Regions from separate parts of the Buttiauxella ferragutiae genome, predicted to be linked through region 1. Evidence: predicted binding sites of a transcription regulator. Region 1 holds the regulator's gene; the other holds the start of a gene.
What was found. Region 1 encodes ArgR, which controls arginine synthesis, uptake and breakdown. Its sites were predicted from a motif close to ANTGAATAAAAATACANT; they were not measured.
Positions count from the first base shown of each region.

Region 2: argC (N-acetyl-gamma-glutamyl-phosphate reductase) is a predicted target of ArgR. The motif match lies at 8,979-8,996, and genes of this name have one in related genera.

Region 1 covers NZ_CP093332.1:475,531-491,740, reverse strand. The annotation lists gene MNO13_RS02300 (N-acetylmannosamine-6-phosphate 2-epimerase) at 1-161, opposite strand, end outside; gene MNO13_RS02295 (MFS transporter) at 163-1,647, opposite strand; gene nanA (N-acetylneuraminate lyase) at 1,734-2,633, opposite strand; gene MNO13_RS02285 (transcriptional regulator NanR) at 2,815-3,597, opposite strand; gene sspB (ClpXP protease specificity-enhancing factor) at 3,762-4,259, opposite strand; gene sspA (stringent starvation protein SspA) at 4,263-4,904, opposite strand; gene rpsI (30S ribosomal protein S9) at 5,226-5,618, opposite strand; gene rplM (50S ribosomal protein L13) at 5,633-6,061, opposite strand; gene zapE (cell division protein ZapE) at 6,310-7,428, opposite strand; gene zapG (Z-ring associated protein ZapG) at 7,609-8,010, shown strand; gene degQ (serine endoprotease DegQ) at 8,194-9,564, shown strand; gene degS (outer membrane-stress sensor serine endopeptidase DegS) at 9,651-10,718, shown strand; gene mdh (malate dehydrogenase) at 10,783-11,721, opposite strand; gene argR (transcriptional regulator ArgR) at 12,155-12,625, shown strand; gene yhcN (peroxide/acid stress response protein YhcN) at 13,009-13,272, shown strand; gene yhcN (peroxide/acid stress response protein YhcN) at 13,388-13,654, shown strand; gene MNO13_RS02220 (barstar family protein) at 13,723-13,995, opposite strand; gene MNO13_RS02215 (NAD-dependent succinate-semialdehyde dehydrogenase) at 14,037-15,491, opposite strand; gene aaeB (p-hydroxybenzoic acid efflux pump subunit AaeB) at 15,565-16,210, opposite strand, start outside.
Region 2 covers NZ_CP093332.1:5,150,251-5,166,460, forward strand. The annotation lists gene trmA (tRNA (uridine(54)-C5)-methyltransferase TrmA) at 1-478, shown strand, start outside; gene MNO13_RS23685 (YijD family membrane protein) at 523-879, opposite strand; gene fabR (HTH-type transcriptional repressor FabR) at 894-1,538, opposite strand; gene sthA (Si-specific NAD(P)(+) transhydrogenase) at 1,732-3,132, shown strand; gene oxyR (DNA-binding transcriptional regulator OxyR) at 3,106-4,032, opposite strand; gene argH (argininosuccinate lyase) at 4,300-5,673, opposite strand; gene MNO13_RS23710 (argininosuccinate synthase) at 5,831-7,048, opposite strand; gene argB (acetylglutamate kinase) at 7,067-7,843, opposite strand; gene argC (N-acetyl-gamma-glutamyl-phosphate reductase) at 7,856-8,860, opposite strand; gene argE (acetylornithine deacetylase) at 9,044-10,195, shown strand; gene ppc (phosphoenolpyruvate carboxylase) at 10,434-13,085, shown strand; partial or broken gene MNO13_RS23735 (fructose-6-phosphate aldolase) at 13,176-13,298, shown strand; gene gldA (bifunctional L-1,2-propanediol dehydrogenase/glycerol dehydrogenase) at 13,311-14,414, shown strand; gene katG (catalase/peroxidase HPI) at 14,468-16,210, opposite strand, start outside.

The DNA.
Region 1 (16,210 bases):
CCTTCGATACGCAGCGCGACAGCCCCCGCTTGTTCCGCCGCAAGCGCCATAGCCGCAACGATTTCAGGCTTATCAAGTGGGCTTGCAGGAACTGGCTGGCAGGAGACAATCAGGCCGCCTGCCACTTCTATCTGCCGGGCCATTTTTTCAATCAGTGACATATCAGTTCCCTATCAATTTAGTCTTGTGGCTACCCGAAACGACCGCCCCACTAAATGGTTTTCCGTCGATGGCATCGTGAGTACGCACCGCTTCTGGATGGATCCAACGCTGGATACGTGATGGCATATCCAGGCCAATCAACAGGATGACTACAAACGTCAGGCTGAACGACAGTGATGCCAGCGCCGTCCCTAAATCAAGGTGCTGAGCGATAGTCGCGCCAATCACCGGAGCCAGTGCACCACCGAGCGCGCCGACGTTATAGGTAAAGCCAAGCCCTGCGGCACGCTGTTCGGTATCGAAATAACCGCCGATAAGCTTAGGTAATATTCCCGAAATACCCTGCCCCAACATTTGTTGTAAGAACAGCAGCAGGCCCAGCACCCAAATGTTGCCGCCACCAATTGCGAATACCGGAATAATTAACAGCTGTGATGCCAGCAGGCTGCAAACATAGGCTTTGCGCGTCCCTAGCCAGTCGCCCAGGAAGCCACCCACACAACAACCGACTGCGGCACCAAATCCACTAAAGAACAGAACATGAGCCACCGTTGCAGGGTCGTAGGCCAGTTCAGTTTTCAGATAAGTGGGCAGTAAGGCCTGAATCGGCCAGGAGTAGAGGAAGGCGAAGAACACGACGATCATCAACGTGACGCCTGTCGGCCAGCGTTTGCCACTACTTTGCACCATAAAGCTAATGAAGATGGCCGCACAAATCAGGCCGAGAACTGTAATCAGTAGCGCATTGCCAAGGTTACCGGCAAAGCAGAAGTAAAGTGCCGTTGCGACGACAATCGTCAGGCCGATATTGATAAGCCGGTGTTCGCCGCGATACAGAATATCCACCATGGTTTTGGTTGGCTTTTTATCGGCAAACTTCTCTTTCCAGTCTTCTGCTTCGGGGATGTTTTTACGCAGCCAGAGCGCGAAAATAATGGGCAAAATGCCGATGAAGAACAGTGCACGCCAGCCCCAGACAGGCACCACTACGCTATACACCTGAGCGGCGATCACCGCCCCAACAGAAAAGCCGGAGATCAGAAAACCACTCGCTTTATTCCGCATCTGTTTCGGCCAGCTTTCGATAACATAGGTAGCGCTCGAGCCGTACTCACCCGCCATTCCCATGCCAATCAGCAGTCGGGCAAAGAACATGGTGGTAAAACCTGGGGCAAAACCACAGGCCAGCGTGCCGAAAGAAAACAGTACGATACTGGTGATCATCGCCAGTTTGCGGCCATAGCGGTCGCCCATCGCCCCTAAAACCAGGCCGCCAAACCAGCGCGAGATAAATGCAGCCGAGATTAAACTCGCGGCCTGAATGGTCGTCAGGCCAAATTCACTTTGAATTTCAGTCAGTACTAACGCTATTAAGACAAAATCAAAACCATCCAGTAAGTAGCCAATCCAGGCTGCCGAAAACGCTTTCCATTGCGGTTTGGTAAGATGGCGATACCACGGGATCTGTTGGGTAGTGTTATTCATAAAGCACTCCCGGTGCGGGTTTGCGAAAACCCGCCCTTTGGTTAGATTAGGTATTAGCGATACTGGCGTTCAGCATCATTTATTATTCAGAACGTTGCACGCTCGCTCTGCAGCTGTTTTGCCAGCGCTTTCAGCTCCGGCAGATATTGCTCATCAACCGGGGCAAACGGCTTACGGCACAGCGGTACCGCTACCACATCCATATAGTGCAGCAGGGTTTTCAGTCCACGGAAAACGCCCACTTTAATCAACAGATCAATGACTTTATTACATTCGCTTTGTAGATGGCTTGCGCGCTGCATATCCCCTTCGAGCACCGCTTGTTTGATGGCGAGGTAACGCCAGCCCATCACATTGTAAGTGCTACCAATGCCGCCATCGGCACCTGCCACCAGGCCTGATGCGAAGATCTCGTCATAACCGTTATAGAGCACCAGATCCGGATGTGCACGGCGGATCTGCTCCATCTGATAAAGATCGCCGGAGGTTTGTTTTAATGCGCCCACTCCCGGCAAGTTGATAAGAGTACCAATCTGCTCAAGCGTCAGTTTCACGCCACTCAACGCAGGGATGTTGTAAACCACCATCGGCAAACCGCCGGATGAATCAATCACGGCGCGGTAATGGTCGCAATGTTCGTTAAAGCTGAATGGGTAGTAGAAAGGTGTCACTGCGGAGACGGCATCAAACCCGTAACGGTGTGCAGCACTCGCCAGCGTCTGGCTTTCATGGGTGCTGATACTGCCGACATGGGCAATTAAGGTCACTTTACCTTTAGCCTCTTCCGCGACGATTTCCAGCACCTGTTCACGTTCCTGTGAACTTTGCAGGAAGGCTTCCCCGGTTGAGCCGCCGACGTAAAGGCCATCAACCCCCTGATCAATATTGAAACGAACCAGGCGCCGTAAGCTTTCGGTGTCTATCTGCTGTTGCTGATTAAATGGAGTAAGCAGTGCGGGCATCACACCGCGAAGATTCTGTTTCATAAATGCCTCTGTGTTGTCTGGTTTCTGATGTTAACGACATACCTTTATACCTGTTATACCAGATCAAAAACTAAACACCACAGCGCGGAGAGCTAAGAATGCGATCCTGTTCATACGAAATTATGATGGGTATGCAGACGTTACCAGCAAAGACGTGCGCGGGATCGCAGATTAATGCAGGTTATTTTTTCGCTGTGCGTTTGCGTGGTGCGGGATAGTAAGAGGCAAATACACTTTTCAGGTGCGCTTTCAGGGCGGCGTCAGCCGCATCAGGATCGCGAGCCTGGATCGCGTTATAGATGTCGATATGCTGTTGGTAGCTAACCGTATTGTGGGCGAGAAGAACATCCTGCGAAACCGCGGGACGCGCGGCAATCAGCCAATCGAGCAAGGCGACATGCACCGCCATGAAGATCGGGTTATTGGGGATCTCGGCCAGCTCGCGGTGGAATTCAATATCGGATCGAATAAACAGATCGTTGTCATCCAGCGCCTGATTGTTCATCTCCAGCGCTTTTCCAAGACGGGCGATTTGCTCATCTGTGGCAAATTCCGCAGCGTAGCGGACCAGGCTTGATTCAAAGAACATGCGCAGTTGCTCGAAGTGCGCAATGCCGCCAGGCCGTGCGAGGAAATCTTTCGCGACGCCAGATAACTCACCAATAATGGTATCTGCGGAAGGGCGCGAAACGCGGGCGCGTTCGCCATTGCTGATTTGCACCAACCCTTTGCGTTTGAGCGCCGCCAGTGCTTCACGCACCGAAGGGCGGCCAACATTGAAAAAAGCCATCAGTTCACGTTCAGAAGGCAACTGCTCGCCTTCGGCAAACTCACGTCGGCGAATCATCTGCTCGAGCTCTTCTTCCACCATTTCTGAGAGTTTTTTACGCGCAAGCGGGCGACGGCGCATCGTATGGCCGATGGTTTCAGTCGTCTCAGGTGGCTGCTCGTCAAATGTGCTCATCGCGTCAGAATTGGCCGTTTAATGGAAGGAAGATCGCAAATAATATTGTCGAATCATAACACAGCAATTCGTGGCTTACGTAAAGATGCCGTTCGCATGTTTATTTTAGGCAAGAAAAAGCCAGTCATCAAACTGGCTTTCGATTTCCGATTAACGCTTGCGAATTACTTCACTACGCGCAGAGCTGGACGTCCACCACGTGGAGGTGGCTCGTCATCCGGACCGTTGTCATCTTCATCATGATCGGGGCGTGAGCCGTCGATAACTTGCATGACCATTTCTGAATCAGACGGCAACTGCTCAATATCATTATGACTTTCACCATCTTCGTCATAACTGGCTTCTGGCTCGAACATAGTGCCAGCACCATTTTCCCGAGCGTAGATAGCCAGAACCGCGGCCATAGGAACAAATACCTGGCGTGGAACGCCACCGAAGCGCGCGTTAAAACGCACGTCGCTGTTGGACAACTCCAGATTACCTACGGCACGTGGTGCAATATTCAGGACAATTTGCCCGTCACGTGCATATTCCATCGGGACATGTACGCCAGGCAATGTCACATCCACCACCAGATGCGGAGTGAGCTGGTTATCCAATAGCCACTCGTAAAAAGCACGAAGTAGATACGGACGACGTGGTGACAATTGTGACATATCCATCAATTAGCCCCGGGTCTGCAGACGCATTTCACGCTCAGGTTCGGTCAGAGAAGCGAGGAATGAATCACGTTCAAATACGCGAGTCATGTAGCCTTTCATCTCTTTAGAACCAGCGCCTGTCAGCTCGATACCCATCTGCGGCAAACGCCACAGCAGTGGTGCCAGGTAGCAATCTACCAGACTGAACTCATCACTCAGGAAGAAAGGTTTCTGAGTAAATACAGGTGCGATAGCCAGCAATTCTTCACGTAATTGCTTGCGAGCAGCATCAGCTTCTTGAGCCGAACCGTTCATCACGATATGCATCAGCGAATACCAGTCTTTCTGGATACGATGCATGTACAGGCGATTTTCACCACGTGCAACCGGGTAAACCGGCATTAATGGTGGATGCGGGAAACGCTCATCAAGATATTCCATGATGATACGGGATTCCCACAGAGTAAGTTCGCGGTCAACCAGGGTCGGTACGCTGTGATTTGGGTTGAGGTCAATCAGATCCTGAGGCAGGTTATCCGTTTCCACATGCTCAATTTCAACGCTAACACCTTTTTCCGCCAGTACGATACGTACCTGATGGCTATAGATGTCAGTAGGACCGGAAAACAGCGTCATCACCGAACGTTTGTTGGCAGCGACAGCCATGAAAACCTCCAAGTTTATTCAGAAAATTACTGCTAATAGCCGCAAGCGGCAACTAACCTGACCGTTTGATACCCATTACGCTGGAAGACCACCAGTTGCCTGAAAACGAGGCGAAAATAATCTGATGCCGACCACAGGGCAGAAAATTGGTTGATAGTTTACCAGATTTTACGGGTTTTGTGGGGAGCGGATCTGGAATTTGCCTAAAAAGTGTTTTATATCATAATGTTAGATACACTAAATATAATTTTCAGGCATAAAAAAACCCGGTACAAGACCGGGCTTTTTCGCAAATTGTACTCTGCAAAAAGCAGACGACAATTAACGCTTGGAGAACTGAGGACGACGACGTGCTTTACGCAGACCGACTTTCTTACGTTCAACTTCACGAGCATCACGAGTAACGAAGCCAGCTTTACGCAGTTCGCCACGCAGGGACTCGTCGTACTCCATCAGAGCGCGGGTGATACCGTGACGGATCGCACCAGCCTGACCAGAAGTACCACCACCTTTAACAGTGATGTACAGATCGAATTTCTCAACCATATCAACCAGTTCCAGCGGCTGACGAACTACCATGCGGGCAGTTTCACGACCGAAGTACTGTTCCAGAGAACGTTGGTTGATAACGATTTTGCCACTGCCCGGTTTGATAAAAACGCGAGCTGCGGAACTTTTGCGGCGACCAGTGCCGTAGTATTGATTTTCAGCCATTGCCATAATCCCGATTAAATGTCCAGAACTTGCGGTTGCTGTGCCGCGTGGTTGTGCTCGGTGCCCGCGTAAACTTTCAGTTTACGGAACATAGCACGGCCCAGCGGGCCCTTTGGCAGCATGCCTTTAACCGCGATTTCAATCACACGCTCAGGACGGCGGGCAATCATCTCTTCAAAGGTCGCTTGTTTGATACCACCGATGTGACCGGTGTGATGGTAATACACTTTGTCAGTACGCTTGTTGCCGGTTACAGCAACTTTTTCTGCGTTCAGAACGATGATGTAATCACCAGTATCAACGTGCGGAGTGTATTCCGCTTTGTGCTTACCGCGCAGGCGGCGAGCCAATTCAGTAGCCAGGCGACCTAAGGTCTTACCGTCAGCATCAACAACGAACCAGTCGCGCTGTACGGTTTCTGGTTTAGCTGTAAAAGTTTTCATTAAAAGCTTACCCAATAAATAGTTACACGTAGGTGTTCACCCAAACGTTTAAAATCAGTTCAAGGTTCACACGACAAAGTCCGGCAAACCTACCCCTTCGAATAGCCAATGCCAGCACGACCAAGTTTTGGGAAAAAAACTTTGGTTGTAACGTGGGGTCGCAAGATTATAGGGAAGTCGCCCCCAAAGGTCGAACCTTTTTGTAGTTTTTGTCGCAGTTTGTGGTCAGCTTGCATGCGAATTGTGGTTCACGGCATATGCGGCAATCGCAAATACTCTTCACTTTGCATTTCCTGCAGGCGAGACAGGCAGCGCTGAAACTCAAAGCGTAATCTTTCACCCTGATAAATCTCAAACAGCGGGACGTGCGCTGAAACCACCAGCTTGACGTGGCGCTCGTAAAATTCATCAACCAGCGCAATGAATCGCCGCGCTTCGTTTTCGTTTCGAATCCCCATCACCGGCACGTTAAATAGCATCACGGTATGAAAAAGACGCGACAGCGCAATGTAATCGAGTTGGCTGCGGGCATCGACGCACAAGGTATTAAAATCTACCGCCAGTGTTTGATTGGCAATTCCGAGGGTCGCTAAAGGACGATGGTTTATTTCCAGCACCGGCTCTCCTTCGCGTATCGCGCCAGCCAGTGCAGTGTAGAGTTTATCCATCTGCTGCGCGGTTTGGTCATTCAGCGGAGAAAGCCACAGGTGAGCCTGGGTCAGCGTTCTCAGGCGGTAATCAATGCCAGCATCCACGTTCATCACTTCGCAATGGCGTTTTATTGCCTCAATCGCAGGCAGAAAACGCGCACGCTGCAAGCCATTACGATACAGATCATCAGGGGGAATATTTGAAGTCGCCACAAGGGTAATCCCCCTGGCAAACAAGGCCTGCATCAGTGAACCAAGCAACATTGCATCGGTGATATCTGAAACAAAAAACTCATCAAAACAGAGAATATCTGTCTCAGACTTAAACTTATCGGCTATCAATTCCAGAGGATCGGTTTGCCCTTGAAGCTCACCCAACTCTTCGTGAACCCGCAACATGAAGCGATGGAAGTGCAGCCGAAGCTTACGCTCGCCAGGTAGACTCTGAAAAAACATGTCCATTAGCCATGTTTTCCCGCGCCCTACGCCGCCCCACATATACAGCCCGCGAACCGGCTCCTGAGCCACTGAAGCACTACGTTTACCAAACAGTTTGCCAAGGAAGCTACTGCTTGCAGGGAGCGTCGGTGTTTGGCTGCTTAACGCCTGCCAGATTGCATCCAGCCGGGTTACGGCTTCATGCTGAACATCATCGGGTTGATAGCTGCCCTCAGTCAGAGCTTGTTGGTAGCGCGATGCGGGAGAGAGATTTTGCATGGTATTATGGTATTTCCTTAAAAATCGGATTGCCGTTTACTTAGTACTCAAAAAAGGACGGTTGTCGAAAAAAAGGCCGTTCTACCCTAAGCGATGCTGCGTCAGGATTCCACTTCTCTTAGGTTAACGGTTATAGTGGCTACATTACCCTACGGAAACACAAGACAACGGGAGAAGTTCATGACCTGGGAATATGCGCTAATTGGGTTAGTTGTTGGCATCATCGTTGGTGCAGTTGCTATGCGTTTTGGCAACCGCAAGCTGCGTCAGCAGCAGGCCATGCAGTACGAAATCGAGAAAAACAAAGCAGAACTTGAAGAGTATCGTGAAGAGTTAGTCAGTCATTTTGCCCGTAGCGCAGAGTTGCTGGATAACATGGCTCATGATTATCGCCAGCTTTATCAACATATGGCGAAAAGCTCCAGCAGCCTGTTGCCTGAAATGTCAGCCGAAGCGAACCCGTTCCGTAACCGCCTCGCTGAGTCAGAAGCCAGTAATGATCAAGCTCCGGTGCAGATGCCGCGTGACTATTCTGAAGGTGCGTCCGGTTTGCTGCGTACCGAGCGCGCAAAACGCGATTAATCACAAATGTAAAATTTATCCTTGGGGTGCAGCTTTCGCACCCCAATCTCTCCTCAGCGCAGCTATCATTTACTAGTATCTATTCACTCTATAACAACATTGTTACCCGGCTGATATTTCAATAATATCGGCGTGTTATCGGGTTATCCTTTTCCAGGTTCAGGTCACGAGAGCAAGCCATCAATGAAGAAACAAACACTGTTGTTGAGTGCCTTAGCGTTAAGTGTCGGACTGACGTTCGGTGTTGCATCGCAAGTGAATGCGTCGTTGCCTGCGCAGATTCCGGGTCAGCCAGCGTTGCCGAGTCTTGCGCCGATGCTGGAAAAAGTATTACCCGCAGTGGTTAGTGTTCAGGTTGAAGGAACGGCCGCTGCCCCGACTCAGAAAGTCCCTGAAGAATTTAAAAAGTTTTTTGGCGAGGATATGCCCCCTTCTGAAGCTCAACCATTTGAAGGGCTGGGTTCCGGCGTCATCATAAATGCTGAGAAAGGCTATGTGCTGACCAATAACCACGTCATTAATCACGCCGAAAAAATCAGCGTGCAGCTGAATGATGGACGTGAGTTTGATGCCAAATTGATTGGCGGCGATGATCAAAGTGATATTGCGCTGATTCAAATCCAGAAGGCGACCGGCCTGACGCAAATCGCGGTAGCGGACTCAGACAAACTGCGAGTGGGTGATTTTGCAGTTGCCGTGGGTAACCCATTCGGTCTGGGGCAAACAGCAACTTCCGGGATTGTTTCAGCACTGGGGCGCAGCGGCCTAAACCTCGAAGGACTGGAAAACTTTATCCAGACAGACGCCTCAATCAACCGAGGTAACTCCGGCGGTGCACTGCTGAATCTGAATGGCGAGCTCATTGGTATTAACACGGCAATCCTTGCACCAAGTGGCGGTAGCGTCGGTATCGGCTTTGCTATTCCGAGTAATATGGCGCAAACCCTGGCGAAACAATTGATGGAGTTTGGCGAAATTAAGCGCGGCATGTTGGGCATTAAAGGCACAGAAATGAGTGCTGATATTGCCAAAGCATTTAATCTGACCACCCAGCGCGGCGCGTTCGTCAGCGAAGTATTACCTCAATCGGGTTCAGATAAAGCAGGCGTAAAAGCCGGTGATGTAATTACCAGTCTGAATGGCAAAAATATCAGTAGTTTTGCCGAGCTACGTGCCAAAATCGCCACAACGGAGCCTGGAACGGTGGTGAAACTTGGCTTGCTGCGTGACGGAAAACCACTGGAAGTGAGCGTGACACTTGATAAAAGTACCGCATCCTCTGCCAACGCGGAACTGGTCATGCCTGCGTTGCAAGGTGCAACGTTGAGCGACGGTCAGTTAAAAGATGGCACTAAAGGCATCAAACTGGATAGCGTTGAAAAAGGCACACCAGCTGCGCAAGCCGGCTTGCACAAAGATGATTTTATCATTGGCGTTAATCGCGAGAAGGTCACAAGCATTGCCGAGATGCGTAAGGTGCTGGAAAGCAAACCAGACGTAATTGCGCTGCATATTGCACGCGGTGAAGAGAGTCTCTATCTGTTAGTGCGCTAATCTGCTCAGTAATCGGACATCGCGGTACGATGTCCGATTAACTCATGCTATTCTGCTTCCGGTTTATCATTGACTAACTCAAATACATGTTTCTGAAGATATTACGCTCGGTGGTGATTGGCCTGATTGTGGCGGGATTGTTGTTGGTAACGATGCCAACGCTTCGCCAGAAAATCATTCCCTTAGCGCCCTCGAACTTTGACAGTGCCGACGAAACACCGCTGAGCTACAACTCAGCGGTGCGTCGTGCTGCGCCTGCTGTGGTCAACGTTTACAACCGCAGTGTCGGCAGCAATGCCAGTAACCAGTTACAAATTCGCACTCTCGGCTCTGGTGTCATCATGGATGAGCGCGGCTACATCATTACCAACAAACACGTCATTAATGATGCCGAGCAAATTATCGTTGCTCTGCAAGATGGTCGCGTTTTTGAAGCGTTACTTGTGGGTTCTGATAGCCTGACCGATTTGGCCGTGCTGAAAATTAATGCCACCAGCCTCCCGGTGATTCCAATCAACAATAAGCGCGTACCGCATATTGGTGATGTCGTCATGGCGATTGGTAACCCGTATAACCTCGGGCAGACCATTACACAGGGGATCATCAGTGCTACCGGTCGTATCGGCCTGAGCCCGTCCGGCCGCCAGTCGTTCCTGCAAACTGACGCTTCAATCAACCACGGTAACTCAGGCGGCGCATTGGTTAACTCGCTGGGCGAACTGATGGGTATCAACACCCTGTCGTTTGATAAAAGTAACGATGGTGAAACCCCTGAAGGTATTGGCTTCGCCATACCAACACAGCTCTCCACCAAAATCATGGATAAGCTGATTCGCGATGGCCGCGTGATTCGTGGCTACATTGGGATTGGCGGGCGCGAGATAACGCCATTACATGGCCCCGCAACCGGCATTGATCAGATTCAGGGAATTATCGTTAACGAAGTGACACCTGACGGCCCGGCGGCTAAAGCAGGCCTGCTGGTTAACGACGTGATTATCTCTGTGAACCACAAACCCGCAATTTCGGCTTTGGGCACCATGGATCAGGTGGCGGAGATTCGTCCAGGCTCTGTCATTCCAGTTGAAGTGATGCGTGAAGATAAGAAGCTGACGCTACAAGTCACGATTCAGGAATACCCCGCGACAAACTAATAAGTCGCAGGCGAAAAAAAACCGGAATCTACATTCCGGTTTTTTTATCTCTAAAGCTCAGGGTTTATTTGTTAACAAACTCTTCGCCAAGGGTAATATCTTTCTTCAGAGTATCCAGCATCCCTTCCAACGCCTGGTGCTCGAAAGCGCTCAGTTTGCCGTAAGATTTATGCTCTGCGATACCGTTTTTACCCAGCAGCAATGGCTGAGAGAAGAAACGAGCGTGTTCGCCATTCCCTTCAACGTACGCACATTCAACCACATTGCTTTCGCCTTGCAGCGCGCGAACCATTGACAGACCAAAGCGCGCAGCTGCCTGGCCCATTGACAGGGTTGCAGATCCGCCACCCGCTTTAGCTTCTACAACTTCGGTCCCAGCATTCTGGATACGCTTAGTCAGGTCAGCAACTTCTTGCTCGGTGAAGCTAACACCAGGAATCTGCGACAGTAGTGGCAGAATGGTCACACCGGAGTGGCCGCCAATGACAGGAACTTCGATATCAGTCGGCTGTTTGCCTTTCAGTTCCGCAACAAAGGTGTTGGAGCGGATGATGTCCAGCGTAGTCACGCCAAACAGTTTGTTTTTGTCGTAGACACCTGCTTTTTTCAGCACTTCCGCAGCAATCGCAACGGTGGTATTCACTGGGTTTGTGATAATACCGATACAGGCTTTCGGGCAAGTTTTAGCAATCTGTTGAACCAGATTTTTCACGATTCCCGCGTTGACGTTAAACAGGTCTGAACGATCCATACCTGGTTTACGTGCCACACCCGCAGAGATCAGCACGACATCTGCACCAACCAGTGCAGGTGTTGCGTCTTCACCGCAGAAACCTTTGATTTTCACATCAGTAGGGATATGACTCAGATCGACTGCAACACCAGGGGTTACCGGTGCAATATCATACAGGGAGAGTTCTGAACCTGAAGGCAGTTGGGTCTTGAGTAGAAGGGCAAGCGCCTGGCCAATACCGCCTGCTGCGCCGAGGACTGCAACTTTCATCCTAAACTCCTTATTATGGTTAGCAAATAGGTGCCGTAACTCCATGCGGTGGCGACCATAATCCAGGGAAGGGGTAATTACAATCTTCCCGCTTTAGGATTGCGAGGTTGAGCATTCCTGAAACGTTACTGCTGCATTTACTCGCCGGGTGGAAACGACGCCTTAGCGCCCGGTCACAACCTGATGTTGTCACATCAACGGCGGTTACATTACCCCTCCATCCGCAGCAAAACAACATCATTTTGATAACATTTAGTTTACTTGGCATCTTATTTTAGAGTCGTGACGAAGGCATGTTTCTCGATAACAAAATTTGATAATATCCGCCTCTTTCATAACATTATTTCAGGCCTTCACCCAGCCAATAATTTGCATAACAATTCATTTAAATGCATAATAATGTTATCTTCGTTGACCTGAACATGGGTGATATATGCGTATTTCCTCAAAACAAGAAGAATTAGTCAAAGCGTTCAAAGCATTATTAAAAGAAGAGAAATTCAGTTCTCAAGGTGAAATCGTTCATGCTTTGCAAAATGATGGTTTCGAAAACATCAACCAATCCAAAGTCTCTCGTATGCTGACCAAGTTTGGTGCGGTGCGTACCCGCAACGCCAAAATGGAAATGGTGTACTGCTTACCAGCCGAGCTTGGCGTGCCAACAACGTCCAGCCCGCTGAAAAACCTGGTACTGGATATTGATTACAACGATGCCGTTGTTGTTATCCACACAAGCCCAGGGGCGGCACAGTTAATTGCACGTTTGCTGGATTCGTTAGGTAAAGCTGAAGGTATTTTGGGCACTATTGCTGGTGATGACACCATCTTTACCACCCCGGCAAGGGACTTCACTGTAAAAGAATTGTATGAAGCAATTTTGGTGTTGTTCGAACAAGAGCTGTAAGCATTACTTCCGTATTCCCGCTGTCAGTACGGCGGGAATAACACCTTCATAACAATCCCCTGGCTGTCATCGTTTATACGTAAATCCCCTTATTTAGGCTTTCCCCAAATCTAAACATCTCTCTCATCAGCCGGTTATGTGATGAATCGCACAAAAAGCCAATTCATGGCATCTCATTGTTTTTACTTATATTTAACAAAAAATCAGCAATAAAAGACTCATTTTAATAACTTTACGTAATATAAAAAGCCTCTATTATTGTAAAGTTTCATAGAGAATAATTAGCGTGGTATTAATTTTGTAGGTTATTAGTGTATACTTGACTTTGTGATGAGGGTCACGAAATGAAGGCCCCAATAAAAGAATACGACGAGGCGAAAATTATGAACATGAAATCAACTTTAGTTACCGCAAGCCTGCTCTCGATGCTGTCATTCGGCGCTTTTGCAGCGACATCTATTAATACCGAACAGGCACAAAACCGCCAGGCGATGGGTTCAGTGTCTGTCAGCCAGGTCGGTAGTGCTCCGATGGACATGCACCAGTTGCTGAATAAGAAAGCTGAAGAGCAAGGCGCTTCTTCTTACCGCATCATTGAAGCCCGTACTGGCGACCAATGGCATGCAACAGCAGAGCTATACAAGTAACAGCCCGGTAGCAATAAGCAAAAGCAATACAACGATAATCCAGACAACGGCCCCAAGAACAATAAAGCAGTTTAGCCCTTCCGGTCGTTGAGAAAACCATTCAGGAGTAAAGATTATGAAAACCAAATTAACTATCGCAGCACTGAGCCTTTTCTCTGTTATCTCTTTCGGCGCTAACGCAGCCGCACATCAGGTAAACAGCGAACAAGCACAAAACATGCAATCTATGGGTAGCATTTCTGTCAGCCAGGTTGGCAGTGCACCAATGGATATGCGTCAGGAATTATCACAGAAAGCGACTAAAGAAGGTGCATCGGCATATCGTATTACCGAAGCACGTAGTGGCGATGCATGGCATGCCACCGCTGAACTGTATAAATAAACCCTCGTCGTCAAAACTGACGGCTTTGCCCCCGCTCGCGGGGGCTTTTTTATGCCCTAAAATCGTGATTAACCACGCACGTTGAAACGCAATTGCCCTTCCAGTTCCTCTTCTGCTTCGTCGAAAAGCAAAATCAACGCCCCGTAGCGCCGTCTTTGCATCTCCGGCAGGTGAACAAATTCTATTTCCACCGGGAGAGGTAAGATGCCTCCAACGACGACATCCCATAAACTATCGAGATCGTGAACCTGTTTTTTCTCAAGTTGAAATACCTGGATAAAGTGACGATAGAATCCCGGCTGATCTTCTATCTGACTAAAATCAAAGGTGTATTTTTTCATTACTTGCCACCTTAACCAGAGCGCTCTTATCTATTGAGCTTCTACAGCCCGCCAATATGCAAGGTTTTGACTTCCAGAAACTCATCCAGGCCCAGTACCGAGCCTTCTCGCCCTAGTCCAGACTCTTTCACTCCGCCAAACGGCCCCAACTCAGTCGACACCGCACATTCGTTAATACCAATCATCCCACTTTCAAGTGCTTGCGAAACGCGGAATACACGCGATAGATTTTGAGTATAGAAGTATGCCGCCAAACCAAATGGCGTATTATTCGCCCGCTCAATAACTTCCCCTTCCGTTTTAAAACGGAAGCAAGCAGCGAGTGGCCCGAAGGTTTCTTCATGTGCCAGTTTCATTTCATCGCTGGCATCGACAATCACCGTGGGCTGCCAGAAGTTGCCCCCCAACGCATGGCTCTTACCTCCCACCAGCACTTTGCCACCTTGCGCGATAGCATCTTCGATATGCTCACGCACTTTATCGACTGCGGATCTTTCAATTAATGGCCCGACAACTACGCCCTCTTCCAGGCCGTTACCGACTTTCAGTGCCTTAACCGCATCGGCCAGTTTATTCACGAACTGGTCATAAACACCGTCCTGAATAAAGAAACGATTCACGCTAACGCAGACCTGGCCTGCATTACGGAATTTGTTAGCAATGGCCCCTTTCACTGCGTCGTCGATATCCGCGTCATCAAAGACGATATAAGGCGCATTACCGCCTAATTCCATCGACACTTTCTTCATGGTTTCCGCGGCGTTGCGCACTAATGTTTTGCCAACTGCCGTAGAACCGGTAAACGAAATTTTACGAACCGCGTGGCTCGCCATTATCGCGTCGCTAATTTCTTGCGTGTTCCCTGCGACGGCATTTAATACCCCATCAGGTACCCCGGCTTTTTTTGCCAGCGCCAGTAAGGCAAAGGCTGATAGTGGTGTGTTGTTAGCTGGTTTAATCACGCCAGTACAACCCGCAGCAAGCGCCGGGCCGAGTTTGCGTGTCAGCATCGCCATGGGGAAATTCCACGGAGTAATTGCCGCGACAACACCAATTGGCTCGCGGGTTGCCAGAATGCGTGATCCAGGTTTGGCTGGAGGGATAATTTCACCATTTGCCCGTTTGGCCTGCTCAGCGAACCACTGGATAAAACTTGCGGCGTACTCAACCTCACCTTCCGCCTCTTTCAGCGGCTTGCCTTGTTCGGTGGTCATTAAGCGCCCGAGCCAGGCTTTGTTCTCAATAATTAACTGGAACCAACGGTAGAGGATGGTTGAACGTTCTTTGGCGGTTTTTGCACGCCATGCAGGAAAAGCTTTAGCGGCTGCGGAAATCGCATCTTCAGCTTCCTTTTTGCCTGCTTTTGCGACTTTAGCGACAACTTCACCGGTGGCAGGATTGAGAACGTCGAAGGTTTCGTTCAGCTTGTGCCATTCACCATTGACCAGATAACCCGTGTTAAATAATTCACTATCCTGGAGTGCCTGATTTGTCATAATTTTCTCCCGTTATGAATTGCGCATCCAATAAGTATAGATACAAAAAAGCCGACGCAGGCGTCGGCTCGGGTTAGGCATTTATCAGGGCATGCTGGTATTTATGCAACACATGCGCCAGCCGTTTCACCGGTTCGGTGACTTGTAGCGGCGCCTCCCAAACACGCAATTTCTCCTGGTAAATATCCAGCTCCTCCAATAATTGTTTGAAGTAGCGCTGTTTTTTATCATCACTTGATGCCGAAGTAAGCTTATCAGCCGTGTTTCGCAACTGGCGATGGAATGCTGAGAGATCATCATTCACCGGGATCGGTGCATCACGTAATCGCTGGTGCGCGATAATCAATGTCAGCGCCAGGCGGTAACGATCGATATCACCCGGGAACATATTGAGCAGTAAGAAAAGCTGCTGATAGAGTGCTGGCAGATGGTTTTCTTTACGGCGCGCTTTGTTGGTGGTCAGCGCAGAAACTGCCGCAGAAACAAATTGATTAAGCAGCGTGCGGCCCGTTCGCTCTTTTGAATTATCGCGGATAAGCAAGATAACCATCATAGCCAGGAAACAACCCACTATTTGCCCCAATGCACTGTCCAAAAACGAGCTGAAATGAAACGTCATTGGGTTATCTAAAACGATAATATTGATGGTACTTGCCAATGCCCCCATCGACCCTAAGCGGCGCTTTTGTACTTCAATGCCCATAAAGAAACCCAGCAAT
Region 2 (16,210 bases), 610 kb from region 1:
CGGTTCAAAAGGCGATCTGCTGGAACTGTATTGCGGTAACGGTAACTTCTCGCTGGCACTGGCGCGTAACTTTAATCGCGTGCTGGCAACTGAAATCGCCAAGCCGTCTGTTGCTGCCGCGCAATACAATATTGAAGCGAATGAAATTGAAAACGTGCAAATCATTCGTATGGCCGCGGAAGATTTTACCCAGGCGATGAATGGCGTGCGCGAGTTTAACCGCCTGAAAGGTATCGACCTGAAAAGCTACCAGTGCGAAACCATTTTCGTCGATCCACCGCGCAGCGGCCTGGATGCTGACACCGTGAAGATGGTGCAGGCGTATCCGCGCATCCTTTATATCTCTTGCAACCCGCAAACCCTTTGCGAGAACCTGGAAACATTAAGCGAAACCCATAACGTGTCACGGCTGGCGCTATTTGACCAATTCCCGTACACGCACCATATGGAATGCGGTGTGTGGCTAACACGCAAATAGCAAAACGGACGCCTCGGCGTCCGTTTTTGTTTTAGAGCAGGCTGCTATTCCGTCACCTGGGATTTACGAGCGCGGATTTTAATACCAATCCAGAACAACAATGCGACCGAAAGTACCGCTGGCAAGAAGTTGGAGCCAATAGCTGGATATTCAGCGCGTACCACTGCGCTATACAGCAACACGCCCAACACGAAACAAGCCGCTGCGATACTTGGCAAACCCACCGGCATCGTGCGGTTTTGGTAGCGTTGATGCAAACAGTACACCGTCAGCACCAGCGCGATAATTGGAAAAATGGAAAACGGCACAACCGAGCTGAACACTGCGGCAAACGTTCCGTTGATCGCAAGGCCTGCAATAAACGCTAACCCGAGCGTACCTCTATCTTGTAACTGTTTCATTGCCCTTCCTTCATTCACTCTTCAGATATTTGAGCCAATGCCATTTTTTCTTGCTCCCGGCGATACCAGTAATACGCACCTTTGGAAATCATGCGCAACTGAAGTACCAGACGCTCTTCAAGCTGACGACGCTGATCGGCATCGACGTCTAACGCTTCGGCACCAGCACTAAAAACAATCGTCACCATCGCTTCTGCCTGCGCTTCAGTAAAGCTGCGCGACATACGATTTTCGAGTTCCAGATAATCAGCAAGTTCCGCAATAAAGTGCTGAATTTCACGCGCGACGGCGGCACGAAATGCGGCTGACGTTCCAGAACGCTCACGTAAAAGCAAACGGAACGCGTTGGGATTATTACCGATAAATTCCATAAATGTTGAGACGGAGGTACGAATTACGCTTCCTCCTTTGGCAATTCTTTGGCGGGCCTGGCGCATTAACTGGCGCAGCATCAGTCCACTCTCGTCGACCATTGTCAGCCCAAGCTCATCAACGTCACGGAAATGGCGATAAAACGATGTTGGCGCAATACCAGCCTCACGAGCGACCTCGCGCAAACTCAGGCTGGCAAAACTTCGTTCAGCACTTAACTGGCTAAACGCGGCTTCTACCAGAGAACGCCTGGTTTTTTCTTTTTGTTGCGCTCTTACACCCATCATGTTGCCTGAATCCCTTAAATCGAGCCCGCACTATACCAGAGAATAACTTAACTGCTTTTATACAGGATTGTGAATGATTGTTTACGCGACCCTCCTCGCGTTACGCAGTAAAAAGCACAACGACAATTGGGTTATCCCGGCGTTGATGTTACCATCGTGTTGCTTTTATGTATAAGAACAGGTAAGCCTTACCATGTCACACACCTACGATTATGACGCAATAGTAATTGGTTCCGGTCCTGGCGGCGAAGGCGCTGCAATGGGGCTGGTGAAACTTGGAGCAAGGGTAGCTGTCGTCGAGCGCTACCATAATGTGGGTGGCGGTTGTACCCACTGGGGAACCATCCCCTCGAAAGCTCTCCGCCACGCCGTCAGCCGCATTATCGAATTTAATCAAAACCCTTTATACAGCGACCACACCCATCTTCTCCGTTCTTCCTTCGCCGACATTCTTAATCACGCCGACAGCGTTATTAACCAACAAACTCGCATGCGCCAGAGCTTCTACGAGCGCAACCGCTGCGAGATGCTGCAGGGCGATGCACGTTTTGTAGATGAACACACCATCTCGCTGGAATGCCACGATGGCTCGGTAGAAATGATCACCGCCGATAAATTTATTATCGCCTGTGGTTCACGCCCTTATCGTCCACCAGAAGTCGATTTCAGCCACCCACGCGTGTACGACAGCGATTCCATTCTTAACCTGCACCACGAACCACGCCACGTCATTATTTATGGTGCTGGGGTAATTGGTTGCGAGTATGCGTCGATTTTCCGTGGCATGAACGTTAAGGTTGATTTGATTAACACCCGCGATCGCCTGCTGGCGTTTCTCGATCAAGAGATGTCCGATTCGCTCTCTTATCACTTCTGGAATAGCGGTGTCGTTATTCGCCACAACGAAGAGTTCGAGAAAATCGAAGGTGTGGAAGATGGTGTAATTGTCTCGTTGAAATCAGGCAAAAAAGTGAAAGCTGACTGCCTGCTTTATGCCAACGGACGCACCGGTAATACCGATTCATTGTCACTGGAAAATGTCGGGCTGGAAGCGGATGGCCGTGGTCTGTTGAAGGTCAACAGCATGTACCAGACTGCACAGCCGCATATTTATGCCGTGGGCGATGTGATTGGTTATCCAAGCCTGGCATCTGCGGCCTACGATCAGGGGCGAATTGCCGCGCAAGCGATGGTCAAAGGCGAAGCAACTGCTCATCTGATTGAAGATATTCCGACCGGTATTTATACCATTCCGGAAATCAGCTCCGTCGGCAAAACCGAACAGCAATTGACCTCGATGAAAGTGCCGTACGAAGTAGGACGGGCTCAGTTCAAGCACCTGGCTCGTGCACAAATTGTTGGCATGAACGTGGGTACGCTAAAAATTCTCTTCCATCGCGAGACAAAAGAGATTTTAGGTATTCACTGCTTCGGTGAGCGCGCGGCTGAAATTATTCACATCGGCCAGGCGATTATGGAGCAGAAAGGTGGCGGCAACACGATTGAGTACTTTGTTAACACCACCTTCAACTACCCGACCATGGCGGAAGCCTATCGGGTTGCGGCACTAAACGGCTTGAACCGCTTGTTTTAACGCTGGCTCAAAATGGCCATCCATGTGTGTACGGATGGCCTCTGCGAGTTGCTCATAGCGACCACGCAGCGGAGAACCCGGACGATAAACCAGGCCGATAGTCCGGCGCGGTTCTGGTTTATAACATGGCAGATAGACGACACCATCACGGCAACGCTCATTCGGCACGGCCAGCGCAGGTAATAATGTAATTCCACTGCCTGCCGCAACCATGTTACGCAGCGTTTCAAGGCTAGTTGCACGGAAATGCGTATCTTCGTCTGCACCCGCTTCAAAACAGAAACCCAGCGCCTGATCGCGCAGGCAATGCCCGTCTTCCAGCATCAGCAGCTTTTCACCCGCTAAATCAGACAACGGGACGCGATCGCGATCGGCCCATGGGTGATCCTGATAAATCGCCAGCATCATCGGCTCGTCGAATAACGGTACTTCAATAAACGCTTCGCTCTCTTTCACCAAAGCCAGAATCGCACAATCAAGCTTGCCGCTATCAAGCTGCGCAAGCAGTTGATGGGTTTGCGCTTCGTGAAGATACATTTCTAGTTTGGGGAAAGTTTTATGCAGCATCGGGATAATCTGCGGCAGCAGATAAGGCCCAACGGTTGGGATCAAACCAATGTGTAGCGGCCCGGACATCGCTTCGCCTTGTTGGCTCGCCATCTCTTTCAGGACTTTAACTTCGCGCAGCACAGTACGCGCCTGATCCACCAGCAGTAAACCTGCCTGAGTGAACAATACTTTTCGGCTAGTGCGCTCAAGCAACATTACGCCGAGCTCATCTTCAAGTTTACGAATCTGGCCGCTCAGCGTTGGCTGACTGACGTGGCAGGCATCCGCTGCCCGGCGAAAGTGACGATGTTCAGATAACGCCACCAGGTATTCAAGATCACGAATATTCATTCTCTATCCTCCGGCGCCATGATAGACCATGGCGATAGAAATCATAGCAACGAACGATTATCCCTATCAACCATTGATGTTCAATAATAGCCATCAACAGCACAAACCATCTACGACTCTGGAATGTGTTGTGAGAACTCAGTTCTCCGAATGACCTACTGAAGCCAACGTGAATCATTTAGCGGACATTATGTCCGCTCTTTTTTTATCCCTTATAAACAAACAAGCCCGGCACAAGGCCAGGCTCTTCTTATCTTGCAGATAACGTTAAACCAGACGCTGTTTCGCGTCGACAATCGCCTGTGCTACCTGTTTCGGAGACACGCCGCCTTTGGCTGAACGTTTATCCAGGCAAGATTGCAAAGACAGAATCGGGTAAACATCGTCACCAATCGTCGCACTGAATTTTTGCAAATCGGCGAGCGACAAAGCTTCCAGCGCCTTGCCCTGACGAATCGCTTCCACTACGGCCTCACCCACAATGTGGTGCGCTTCACGGAAAGGAACCCCTTTCGCGACCAGGTAATCAGCCAGTTCAGTTGCGTTGGCATAACCCTGCTCGGCAGCTTCTTTACAACGTGGGCGCTTCACCTGAATGCCATCCAGAACCAACACGGACATATGCAGGCAATCGAGCCAGGTATCAAGCGCGTCAAACAAGCCCTCTTTGTCTTCCTGCATGTCTTTGTTGTACGCCAGCGGCAGACCTTTCAGGGTCATCATCATGCCAGTCAGCGCACCCTGCACACGGCCACATTTGCCACGAATAAGCTCCAGCGCATCTGGGTTTTTCTTCTGCGGCATCAGGGAAGAACCTGATGTCACGCGGTCAGATAACTCAACAAAGCCCGCTTCACCTGTGTTGAAGAAAATCAGGTCTTCAGCAAAACGCGATAAGTGAACCATGCCGATAGACGCGTCAGAAAGCAGTTCCAGGACGTGGTCACGATCGGACACGCTATCGAGGCTGTTACGGGTGGCCGAGGTAAAACCTAACCAGCCCGCCAGTTGATCACGGTCGATTTCATAAGCCGTGCCTGCCAGTGCGCCGCTACCCAAAGGGCTAACGTCCAGGCGTTCGAGCGTGCTCTGTAAACGGCTTTCGTCACGCGCCAGCATTTCAACATAAGCCAGGCACCAGTGCGCAAACGTCACTGGCTGCGCACGTTGCAAGTGCGTGTAACCCGGCATCACGGCATCTTGATTGTTTTCAGCGGTTTCAATCAGCGCCTGTTGCAATTGGCGAGTCGCCCCCAGCAATTCGCTGATTTGCATTTTGCACCACAGTTTAAGGTCGGTGGCGACCTGGTCATTACGGCTACGGCCCGTGTGGAGTTTCTTGCCCAACGCACCAACTTTATCGATGAGCTTCCCTTCCACCCAGCTATGAATATCTTCCGCATCGCTCTCAAGAATGGCTTGCGGATTCGCCTGCACTTCTTCAAGCAGGAAATTAAGCGCTTGCTCAAGCTCCTGTTGTTCAGCAACGGTCAGAACACCAACGGTAACCAGCGCTTTGGACCAGGCAACAGAACCGACAATGTCTTGCTCAGCCAGTCGGTAGTCAAAACGTAATGAGTCATTGAACGATTTGAACCGCTGATCTGCTGCCTGAGTAAAACGTCCACCCCAAAGTGCCATATTGATGCTCCATTAAATTCTTTTGTTCCCTTCTCTGAATGAGAAGAGTTAAACCATTCTGATCCCCTCTCCTAAGGGAGAGGGTTAGGGTGAGGGGAAATTTTGACTACAGACGCCCTCACCCCGGCCCTCTCCCCCAGGAGAGGGAGGCTATTGATTACTTCTTCAGTTCGTTCAGTGCACGAATACGTGACGACAGCGAGAACAGACGGATAAAGCCGCCCGCGTGGCTATGGTCATACACTTCGTCTTCACCAAAGGTCGCGAACTCTTCGCTGTACAGGCTGTCAGGAGATTTTTTCTGCGTCGCGGTAACCTGGCCTTTATACAGCTCCAGCACCACTTCGCCGTTCACTTCTGCTGCCAGCGATTCAGCTGATGCCTGCAAAGATTTACGCAACGGCGCGAACCAACGGCCATCGTAAACCACGTAAGACATTTCCAGGCCCAGTTGCTCACGCCATTTGAAGCTATCGCGATCCAGAACCAACTGCTCAACACCACGCAGTGCCGCCATCATAATGGTGCCTCCTGGGGTTTCGTAGCAGCCACGGGATTTAATCCCCACCAGACGGTTTTCTACGATATCGATACGGCCAATGCCGTGTTTAGAGCCAATCTTATTCAGCGTTTCCAGGCACTGATAAGGCGTCATGGTTTCGCCGTTAACCGCAACCACTTTGCCTTGCTTAACAGTAACCGTCACTTGCTCTGCCTGGTCTGGCGCTTCTTTAGGGTCAACAGTCCACACCCAGCAATCTTTGTTTGGTGCATTCCATGGGCTTTCCAGCACGCCGCCTTCAGTCGAGATGTGCCATGCGTTTTCATCACGGCTGTAGATTTTCTCAAGTGACGCGGTGGTCGGAATATCACGCTCTTTCAGGTAATCCAGCAACGCTTCACGGGAACGCAGATCCCACTCACGCCATGGTGCAACCACTTTCAGATGTGGAGCCAGTGCAGCCCAGGTGGATTCGAAACGGACCTGGTCGTTACCTTTGCCGGTCGCACCGTGGCACAGCGCATCGGCGCCCACTTTAGTGGCGACATCAACCAGTGCTTTCGCAATCAGCGGACGCGCCATAGACGTACCCAGCAGGTAGCTGCCTTCGTACAGTGCGCCAGTCTGCAATACTGGATAGACGTAATCGCTGATGAATTCTTCACGCGCATCAACGACATAACACTCAGTTGCGCCAGAGCGCAGTGCTTTTTGCTCAACACCTTTCAGGTCTTCACGATCCTGGCCGATATCCACCACACAAGCGACCACTTCACAGCCGCCGTAGTTTTCTTTCAGCCATGGAATGATGGCTGAAGTATCAAGGCCGCCAGAATAAGCGAGAACGATTTTTTTGATGCCGTGATTTTGCATTGTCTTATCCTTTCAAAACTAAGCCAGAATACGGGTGCCAATGGCCACGCCGTTAAATAAAGAAGGTAACTGCTCCGCGTGACGCCATGACGCAATATCCACCGGGCGACCCAGCGTACGTGCTGCATCCAGCGCCGCGTTAACCTTAACAATCATGCCGTCGGTAATAATGCCTTGAGCGATCAACTGCTCGGCTTTTGCCGCCGTCATTTCCGCAATACGTTGCCCTTTGCCATCCAGAATACCGCTGACGTCTGACAGCAGAATGAGATCCGCGCCGAGCGTGGCAGCCAGTGCCGTAGCGGCCTGATCGGCATTGACGTTCATCAGCTCGCCTTCAGCGGTAACGCCAATAGAGCTAACAATCGGCAGGAAACCGGAATCCAGCAGCGTGGTAATCAGCTTAGCTGAACCTGGCTTTGCAAGGCCGACATGGCCCAATGCTTCATCGAGTTTGGTCACCGTGACGCTGTCGCCATCGCCGAGGCAAAGACCGACACCATTGATGTCATGTTTTTTGGCCCACGCCAACAACGTTTTGTTCGCCGTACCCGCCAGCGCACCGGTAATAATGTCAATCTGGTCAGCAGGCGTAACACGTAGGCCGTTTTTCTTGGTCACCGGTAAGGAGAGCTTTTTCATCAGCTCATCAACCACACAGCCACCACCGTGAACAATTACCAGCGGACGTTGATGGGCCTGACGATAGTTCACCAGCGCGGTAAACAAGCGCCCCAGCGCTTCTTCGCTATCCAGCAGTACGCCGCCTAATTTGATAATTAATGGATTCATCATTCACCCAGCCGATTAAATAAGAGACTGCGTTTCGGCAAAGCCAAAACGAATATTCAGGCACTGCACAGCCTGGGCCGACGCGCCTTTCAGAAGGTTATCTTCGGTCGCGACGACAATCAGATGCTCGCCCTGCACTGCGAAACCAATATCGCAGAACGGCAGGCCAACCACGTTTTTCAGTGCTGGCACGCCTTTGTCATACAGGCGCACTAACGGTTTATCTTGATAAGCCTGATTAAACACCTCGGCGACTTGCTGCTGGGTCACCCCGGCTTTCAGGCGGCAAGTAATGGTCGCCAAAATCCCGCGCGGGAAATTGCCCAAGTGTGGAGTGAAAATCACTGGAGTCCCGAGATGCGTGACAATTTCTGGATGATGGCGATGATTAAAAATGCCATACGGTTGCAGGCTCACTTCGCAGAAACTGTTAGAGATCGCCGCTTTGCGCCCTGCACCGCTCACACCGCTGGTTGCGTTAATCACCGGCCACTGGTTTAAATCCAGCAAACCCGCTTCAATCAGAGGTTTTAACGCCAGTTGGGAGGCCGTTGGATAGCAGCCTGGCACAGAAATTAAACTGGTTTCTTTTATTCTGTCGCTCTGCCATTCCGCGAGGCCATAAACCGCCTGCTCCAGCAATTCAGGGTGCTGATGCGTAAAGCCGTAATAGAGTTGATAAAACTTAGCATCGTTGACGCGGAATGCACCGGACAAGTCAATGACAACGCAGCCTTTCGCAAGAAACTGCGGTGCCAGGTCATGGCTGACTTCATGGGCTGTGGCAAGAAAAACAACATCCACACCATCGGTAAATTCGCTGATATCCGACATTGGCAGTAACGGCATGTCCACGATACCTTTTAATTGCGGATGCAAATCAGATATCAATTTTCCTGCGTCATTACTTTGCGCTGAAACCGTCAAAGCGGTTATGTTCATATGAGGATGGCGATTCAAATAGGTCACAAGCTCTGCGCCTGCATAACCGCTGGCACCAACAATCAGCGTATTCAACATCTCGGCTGTACACCTTCTTAGGTTGTGTCTGCTAAAGGTGTCAGCTGAAAGCCATCACCCAACGTACAACGACGTGGTTCAATCCACCGGAACCAGGGGTTCCATCGCGGCAGGTAATAATGTATTTTTATTCAATATTACTGCATGATTATGTATACCAACCTGAGCTAAGGCCTGTCAACAGTGAAGATGAAATTACCTCCTTTTATCGAGATTTACCGCGCATTGATCGCCACCCCTTCCATCAGCGCTACCGACAGTGCGTTGGATCAGAGCAATCAGTCTTTAATCAATTTGCTGGCGGGCTGGTTCCGCGATCTTGGCTTTAATGTCGAAATACAACCCGTACCAGGTACACGTAATAAATTCAATATGCTGGCGAGCACCGGTACCGGTGCCGGTGGGTTGTTGCTGGCGGGTCACACGGATACCGTTCCGTTCGACGATGGCCGCTGGACACGCGATCCGTTCACGCTGACCGAACATGAAAATAAACTGTACGGCCTCGGCACTGCCGATATGAAAGGTTTCTTCGCCTTTATTCTCGATGCGCTGCGCGATGTGGATGTGACGACGCTTAAAAAGCCGCTCTATATTCTGGCGACCGCCGATGAAGAAACGACTATGGCGGGCGCACGCTATTTCTCTGAAAACACCAGCATACGCCCGGACTGCGCCATTATTGGTGAGCCGACTTCGTTGCAGCCAGTGCGCGCCCACAAAGGCCATATCTCTAACGCGATTCGCATTCTAGGCCAGTCCGGTCACTCCAGCGATCCCGCTCGGGGCGTGAACGCTATCGAACTGATGCACGACGCAATCGGCCACATCATGTCGCTGAAAAACACGCTGAAAGAGCGTTATCACCACGATGCCTTCACCGTGCCGTATCCAACGCTAAACCTCGGCCATATCAGCGGTGGCGATGCCGCCAACCGTATTTGTGCCTGTTGTGAACTGCATATGGATATTCGCCCGCTTCCGGGCCTTACGTTAAATGATCTTAACGGTTTGCTTAACGAAGCGCTGGAACCGGTAAGCCAGAAATGGCCAGGCCGCCTGACAGTTTCTGAACTTCACCCGCCGATTCCGGGCTATGAGTGCGCCAAAGACCACCAGCTAGTACAAGTGGTCGAAAAATTATTGGGCGCGCAAACAGAAGTGGTGAACTACTGCACCGAAGCGCCATTTATTCAGACCATTTGCCCGACGCTGGTTCTGGGGCCAGGTTCTATAAACCAGGCACACCAGCCGGACGAATACCTCGAAACACGGTTTATCGAGCCAACTCGCAAACTCATTACACAGGTTGTGCATCATTTTTGCTGGCATTGAAAAATAGCGATTCAGGGGGTTTTGCCCCCTTTTTCGGCTGCTTTTTAGCGGATCCTCATAAGAAACGCTTATCCACGAAGTTAGTAATTAAATTTCATGAATTAGCGCCATTTATTCGTTTGCTGAAACGATTTCGTAGCAATTGACGAATGATAACTTACGTGGCTTTATAAAGACGGTGTTGAACCTTCACGGGTGAAATTAAGTTACATAAAAAGATGGGGTGTGTGGGACTACAATGAACGAACAATATTCCGCTTTGCGAAGTAATGTCAGTATGCTCGGCAAGTTGCTCGGGGATACCATCAAAGATGCATTAGGTGAAAACATCCTTGACCGGGTAGAAACAATCCGTAAGTTGTCGAAATCGTCACGAGCGGGCAATGAAGCGAACCGTCAAGAGTTGCTCACCACGTTACAGAACCTGTCTAATGACGAACTACTCCCTGTAGCCCGTGCATTCAGCCAGTTCCTGAACCTGGCCAACACCGCCGAGCAATATCACAGTATTTCCGCTAATGGCGAAGCCGCCAGCAATCCCGAAGTTATCGCTAAGACACTCCAAAAATTAAAAAATCAGCCGGATATTAGCGAAGATGCCGTTCGTGATGCTGTTGAATCGCTGTCATTAGAATTAGTTCTGACCGCACACCCAACCGAAATCACCCGCCGCACCCTGATTCACAAGCTGGTTGAAGTAAACAGCTGCCTGAAACAACTCGACCATAGCGACATTGCCGATTACGAACGTAACCAGATTATGCGCCGTCTGCGCCAACTGGTGGCACAGGCCTGGCACACCGATGAAATCCGTAAATACCGCCCGTCCCCTGTAGATGAAGCGAAATGGGGTTTTGCGGTAGTTGAAAACAGCCTGTGGGAAGGGGTTCCTAACTACCTGCGCGAACTGAACGAGCAACTCGAAGACAATCTGAATTACAAACTGCCGGTCGATTTCGTCCCGGTACGATTCACCTCCTGGATGGGCGGCGACCGCGACGGCAACCCGAACGTGACCGCCGATATTACCCGCCACGTGCTGTTGCTCAGCCGCTGGAAAGCCACCGACCTGTTCCTGCGCGATATTCAGGTGCTGATTTCTGAGCTTTCGATGGTGGAATGCACGCCTGAACTGAGCGAACTTGCAGGCCCGGACGCCGCACAAGAGCCGTACCGTTGCATCATGAAAGGTATTCGTCAGCAATTAATGGTGACTCAAGCCTGGCTGGAAGCACGCCTGAAAGGCCAGCATCTGCCAAAACCAGAAGGTTTACTGACGCAAAACGAACAGCTTTGGGATCCGCTCTACGCGTGTTACCAGTCGCTACAAGCTTGCGGTATGGGCATTATCGCTAACGGTCAGTTACTCGACACCTTGCGCCGCGTGAAATGCTTCGGCGTTCCGTTGGTGCGCATTGATGTCCGCCAGGAAAGTACTCGCCATACCGAAGCGCTGGGCGAGATGACTCGCTACCTGGGCATTGGTGATTACGAAAGCTGGTCCGAGGCGGACAAACAAGCCTTCTTGATCCGTGAATTGAACTCTAAGCGTCCACTTTTGCCGCGCCAGTGGGAACCGAGCGAAGAAACTCGCGAAGTGCTGGATACCTGCAAAGTCATTGCCGAAGCTCCACGTGGTTCAATCGCGGCTTACGTGATTTCGATGGCAAAAACGCCGTCGGACGTGCTGGCGGTTCACCTGTTACTCAAAGAAGCGGGCTGCACTTTCGCGCTGCCTGTGGCTCCACTGTTCGAAACCCTCGACGACCTGAACAACGCCGACGACGTAATGACTCAGTTGCTGAATATCGACTGGTATCGCGGCTTTATTCAGGGCAAACAGATGGTCATGATTGGCTATTCTGACTCGGCAAAAGACGCAGGCGTGATGGCGGCATCCTGGGCGCAGTATCAGGCACAAGATGCGCTGATCAAAACCTGCGAGAAAGCCGGAATTACCCTGACGCTGTTCCACGGACGCGGCGGTTCTATTGGTCGTGGCGGTGCGCCAGCGCATGCAGCTCTGCTTTCTCAACCTCCGGGCAGCCTGAAAGGCGGCCTGCGCGTGACTGAACAAGGCGAGATGATTCGCTTCAAATACGGTCTGCCGGAAATCACTATCAGCAGCCTGTCGCTCTACACCAGTGCGATTCTTGAAGCTAACCTGCTGCCGCCGCCAGAGCCGAAGAAAGAGTGGAAACATATCATGGAGGATCTGTCTGCGACCTCCTGTGATATGTATCGTGGGTATATCCGCGAAAACGAAGACTTCGTGCCGTATTTCCGTTCAGCAACACCAGAGCTGGAACTAGGTAAACTGCCGCTGGGTTCACGCCCTGCGAAACGTAAACCTAACGGTGGCGTTGAGTCTCTGCGAGCCATTCCGTGGATTTTCGCCTGGACGCAGAACCGTCTGATGCTTCCAGCCTGGTTGGGCGCGGGTGCCGCGTTACAAAAAGTTGTCGAAGATGGCAAACAAGATGTGCTGGAAACGATGTGCCGCGACTGGCCATTCTTCTCGACACGCCTTGGGATGCTGGAAATGGTATTTGCCAAAGCTGACTTGTGGTTGGCGGAATACTACGACCAACGTCTGGTGAAACCGGAACTGTGGAAGCTAGGTAAACAGCTACGCGACCAACTGGAAGCGGATATCAAAGTGGTGCTGGATATCGCCAACGATTCCCATCTGATGGCCGACTTGCCGTGGATCGCCGAATCTATCCAGTTACGTAACATCTACACCGATCCGTTGAACGTATTGCAGGCTGAATTGCTGCACCGTTCTCGTCAACTGGAAGAGAAAGGTGAGGAACCAAATGCGCAGGTAGAACAGGCGCTGATGGTGACCATTGCCGGTGTTGCGGCAGGTATGCGTAACACGGGTTAAGCCCGAAATCAGGCAGTTTTCAAACCCCGCGCAAGCGGGGTTTTTGTTTTTACCCCTATGCGGTGCCACCCACGATATTAACTGCCAGTCTGCGAAACGATCACCCTGCCGTTAGATGTAGCTCAACAAATACTCAACACCCCTACGGTAGAGTCAGTAGTAGTGAAGTTCGGGCAAGACTCGACTCACGGACTTGACCCTATCCACTTATAAGGGAAATAAAGTATGGATCGCATCATTCAATCACCGAGTAAATACATCCAGGGTGCCGATGTCATTACAAGACTAGGAGAATATCTGAGCCCACTGGCCGAACGTTGGCTGGTCGTGGGTGATAAATTTGTATTAGGTTTTGCGCAGGAAGCATTAAGCAAAAGCATGAAGGATGCCGGATTAGCGCTAGAAGTCGCGCCATTTGGCGGTGAATGTTCGCAAAATGAAATAAATCGTTTACGCGCCGTGGCAGAAAAAATGCAGTGCAGTGCAATACTGGGTATCGGTGGCGGAAAAACGCTCGATACCGCAAAAGCACTGGCGCACTTTATAGATGTTCCGGTCGCGATAGCTCCGACCATTGCCTCCACAGACGCTCCATGTAGCGCCCTTTCCGTTATTTATACCGATACCGGCGAATTCGACCGTTATCTGCTGCTCCCCAACAACCCAGAAATGGTTATTGTCGACACTAAAATCGTCGCCGGTGCGCCAGCTCGTTTACTGGCTGCAGGGATTGGTGATGCTCTGGCGACCTGGTTTGAAGCCCGCGCCTGTTCCCGCAGCGGTGCCACGACTATGGCGGGTGGCCGTTGCACTCATGCCGCGCTTGCTCTGGCAGAATTGTGCTACAACACACTGCTCGAAGAGGGTGAAAAAGCGATGCTTGCAGCAGAGCAGCATGTTGTTACGCCAGCACTGGAACGCGTCATCGAAGCCAACACCTATTTGAGCGGCGTCGGTTTTGAAAGCGGCGGCCTCGCGGCGGCTCATGCAATTCATAACGGTTTGACCGCAATTCCAGATGCGCATCATTTCTATCATGGCGAAAAAGTGGCTTTCGGTACGCTGACCCAGTTAGTGCTGGAAAACGCCTCGCAAGAAGAGTTCGAAACCGTTGCCGCACTGTGTCACTCGGTGGGTTTACCGCTCACGCTGGCACAGCTGGATATCAAAACTGAAGTTGCAGAAAAAATGCGCATTGTTGCGAGAGCTGCCTGTGCAGAAGGCGAAACTATCCACAATATGCCTGGCGGTGTGACAGTTGATCAAGCCATTGCCGCGCTGTTAGTTGCTGACCAGTACGGTCAGCGCCTGTTAGAAGCCTGGGAATAATACCCATAAAAAATCCCCGCACTTACGCGGGGATTTTCATGTCAGATAGCAGATTATTGCAGGTCAAAGCGATCCAGATTCATCACTTTCACCCAGGCTGCAACAAAGTCTTTCACAAACTTCTCTTTAGCATCGCCACTGGCATACACTTCCGCCAGCGCACGCAGAACCGCATTGGAACCAAAGACCAGGTCTGCACGAGTCGCCAGATGTTTCACCTCACCCGACTGACGATCGCGGCCTTCAAACAACTCAGAAGAGTCATCGGTCGCTTTCCATTCGGTGCGCATATCCAGCAGGTTGACAAAGAAATCGTTACTGAGCACGCCAAGACGATCGGTGAATACACCTTGTTTACCGCCATCAAAATTCGCACCCAGCGCACGCAAACCACCTACCAGCACGGTGAGTTCTGGTGCGGTCAGCGTCAGTTGCTGTGCTTTATCAATCAGCAGGGATTCTGTTGTCGCCGCATCCACGCGAGCACGGTAGTTACGGAACCCGTCTGCCGCTGGCTCAAGCAGGTTGAACATCTCGATATCGGTCTGATCCTGGCTGGCGTCCACACGACCCGGAATAAACGGAACACGTACGCTGATGCCAGCCGCTTCCGCTGCCTGCTCAACACCCACCACACCGGCCAGTACAATGATATCGGCCAAAGATACTTTACCAGAGGCTTTCTGAATCGCTTCCAGCGCTGGCAGAGCACGCGCTGCCGTCGCATTCACATCCCAGCTACGCTGAGGTGCCAGTGCCAGGCGCGCACCATTAGCACCGCCACGTTTATCGCCGCCACGGAAAGTAGAGGCCGATGCCCAGGCGACAGACACCAGTTCACTCACTGACAAACCGGAACGGGCAATTTCTGCTTTCAGGTGGTCGATATCTGCTGGTGTTGGGCTGAATGTCGCTTTCGGCAACGGATCCTGCCAAATCAGTTCTTCTCTTGGCACTTCCGGGCCGATATAACGCGCTACTGGCCCCATATCGCGGTGAGTCAGCTTGAACCATGCGCGGGCAAAGGCTTCATTGAATGCCTGAGGATCATTAAGGAAACGACGTGAAATTTTCTCGAATTCAGGGTCAAAACGCAGCGTCAGGTCGGTAACCAACATTGTTGGCTTACGTTTTTTCGAGGGATCAAAAGGATCAGGAATGATTTCTGGCGCATTTACAGCTTCAAACTGAATGGCACCAGCCGGGCTGCGCGTCTGTACCCATTCAAATTTGAACAGGTTCTCGAAGAAGTAGTTACTCCACTGCGTTGGCGTTTGTGACCAGACGACTTCCAGGCCAGAAGTAATCGCATCAGCACCTGCGCCTGAGCCGTGGCTGCTCGTCCAGCCTAAACCCTGCGCTTCAATTGGCGCGGCTTCCGGATCGACTCCTACATGGGTTGCTTCCGCCGCACCGTGGGTTTTACCCAGCGTATGACCACCCGCGATAAGCGCGACAGTCTCTTCGTCGTTCATCCCCATATTGCCAAAAGTCGCACGAATGGCAGCGGCCGCGGAGAGCGGTTCACCACTGGCATTTGGCCCTTCCGGGTTAACATAAATCAGCCCCATTTCGGTCGCGGCCAATGGGCGTTTGGCGAGCGCTTCAGGATCACGATGCTCAAGCCAGGCTTTTTCATTACCCCAGTTCACATCAAGGTCTGGCTCCCAAACGTCTTCACGTCCAGCGCCAAAACCGAAGGTACGGAAACCGGAGTTTTCCAGCGCCACGTTCCCCGCTAGCACATAAAGATCGGCCCAGGATATTTTCTGACCATATTTCTGTTTGATAGGCCA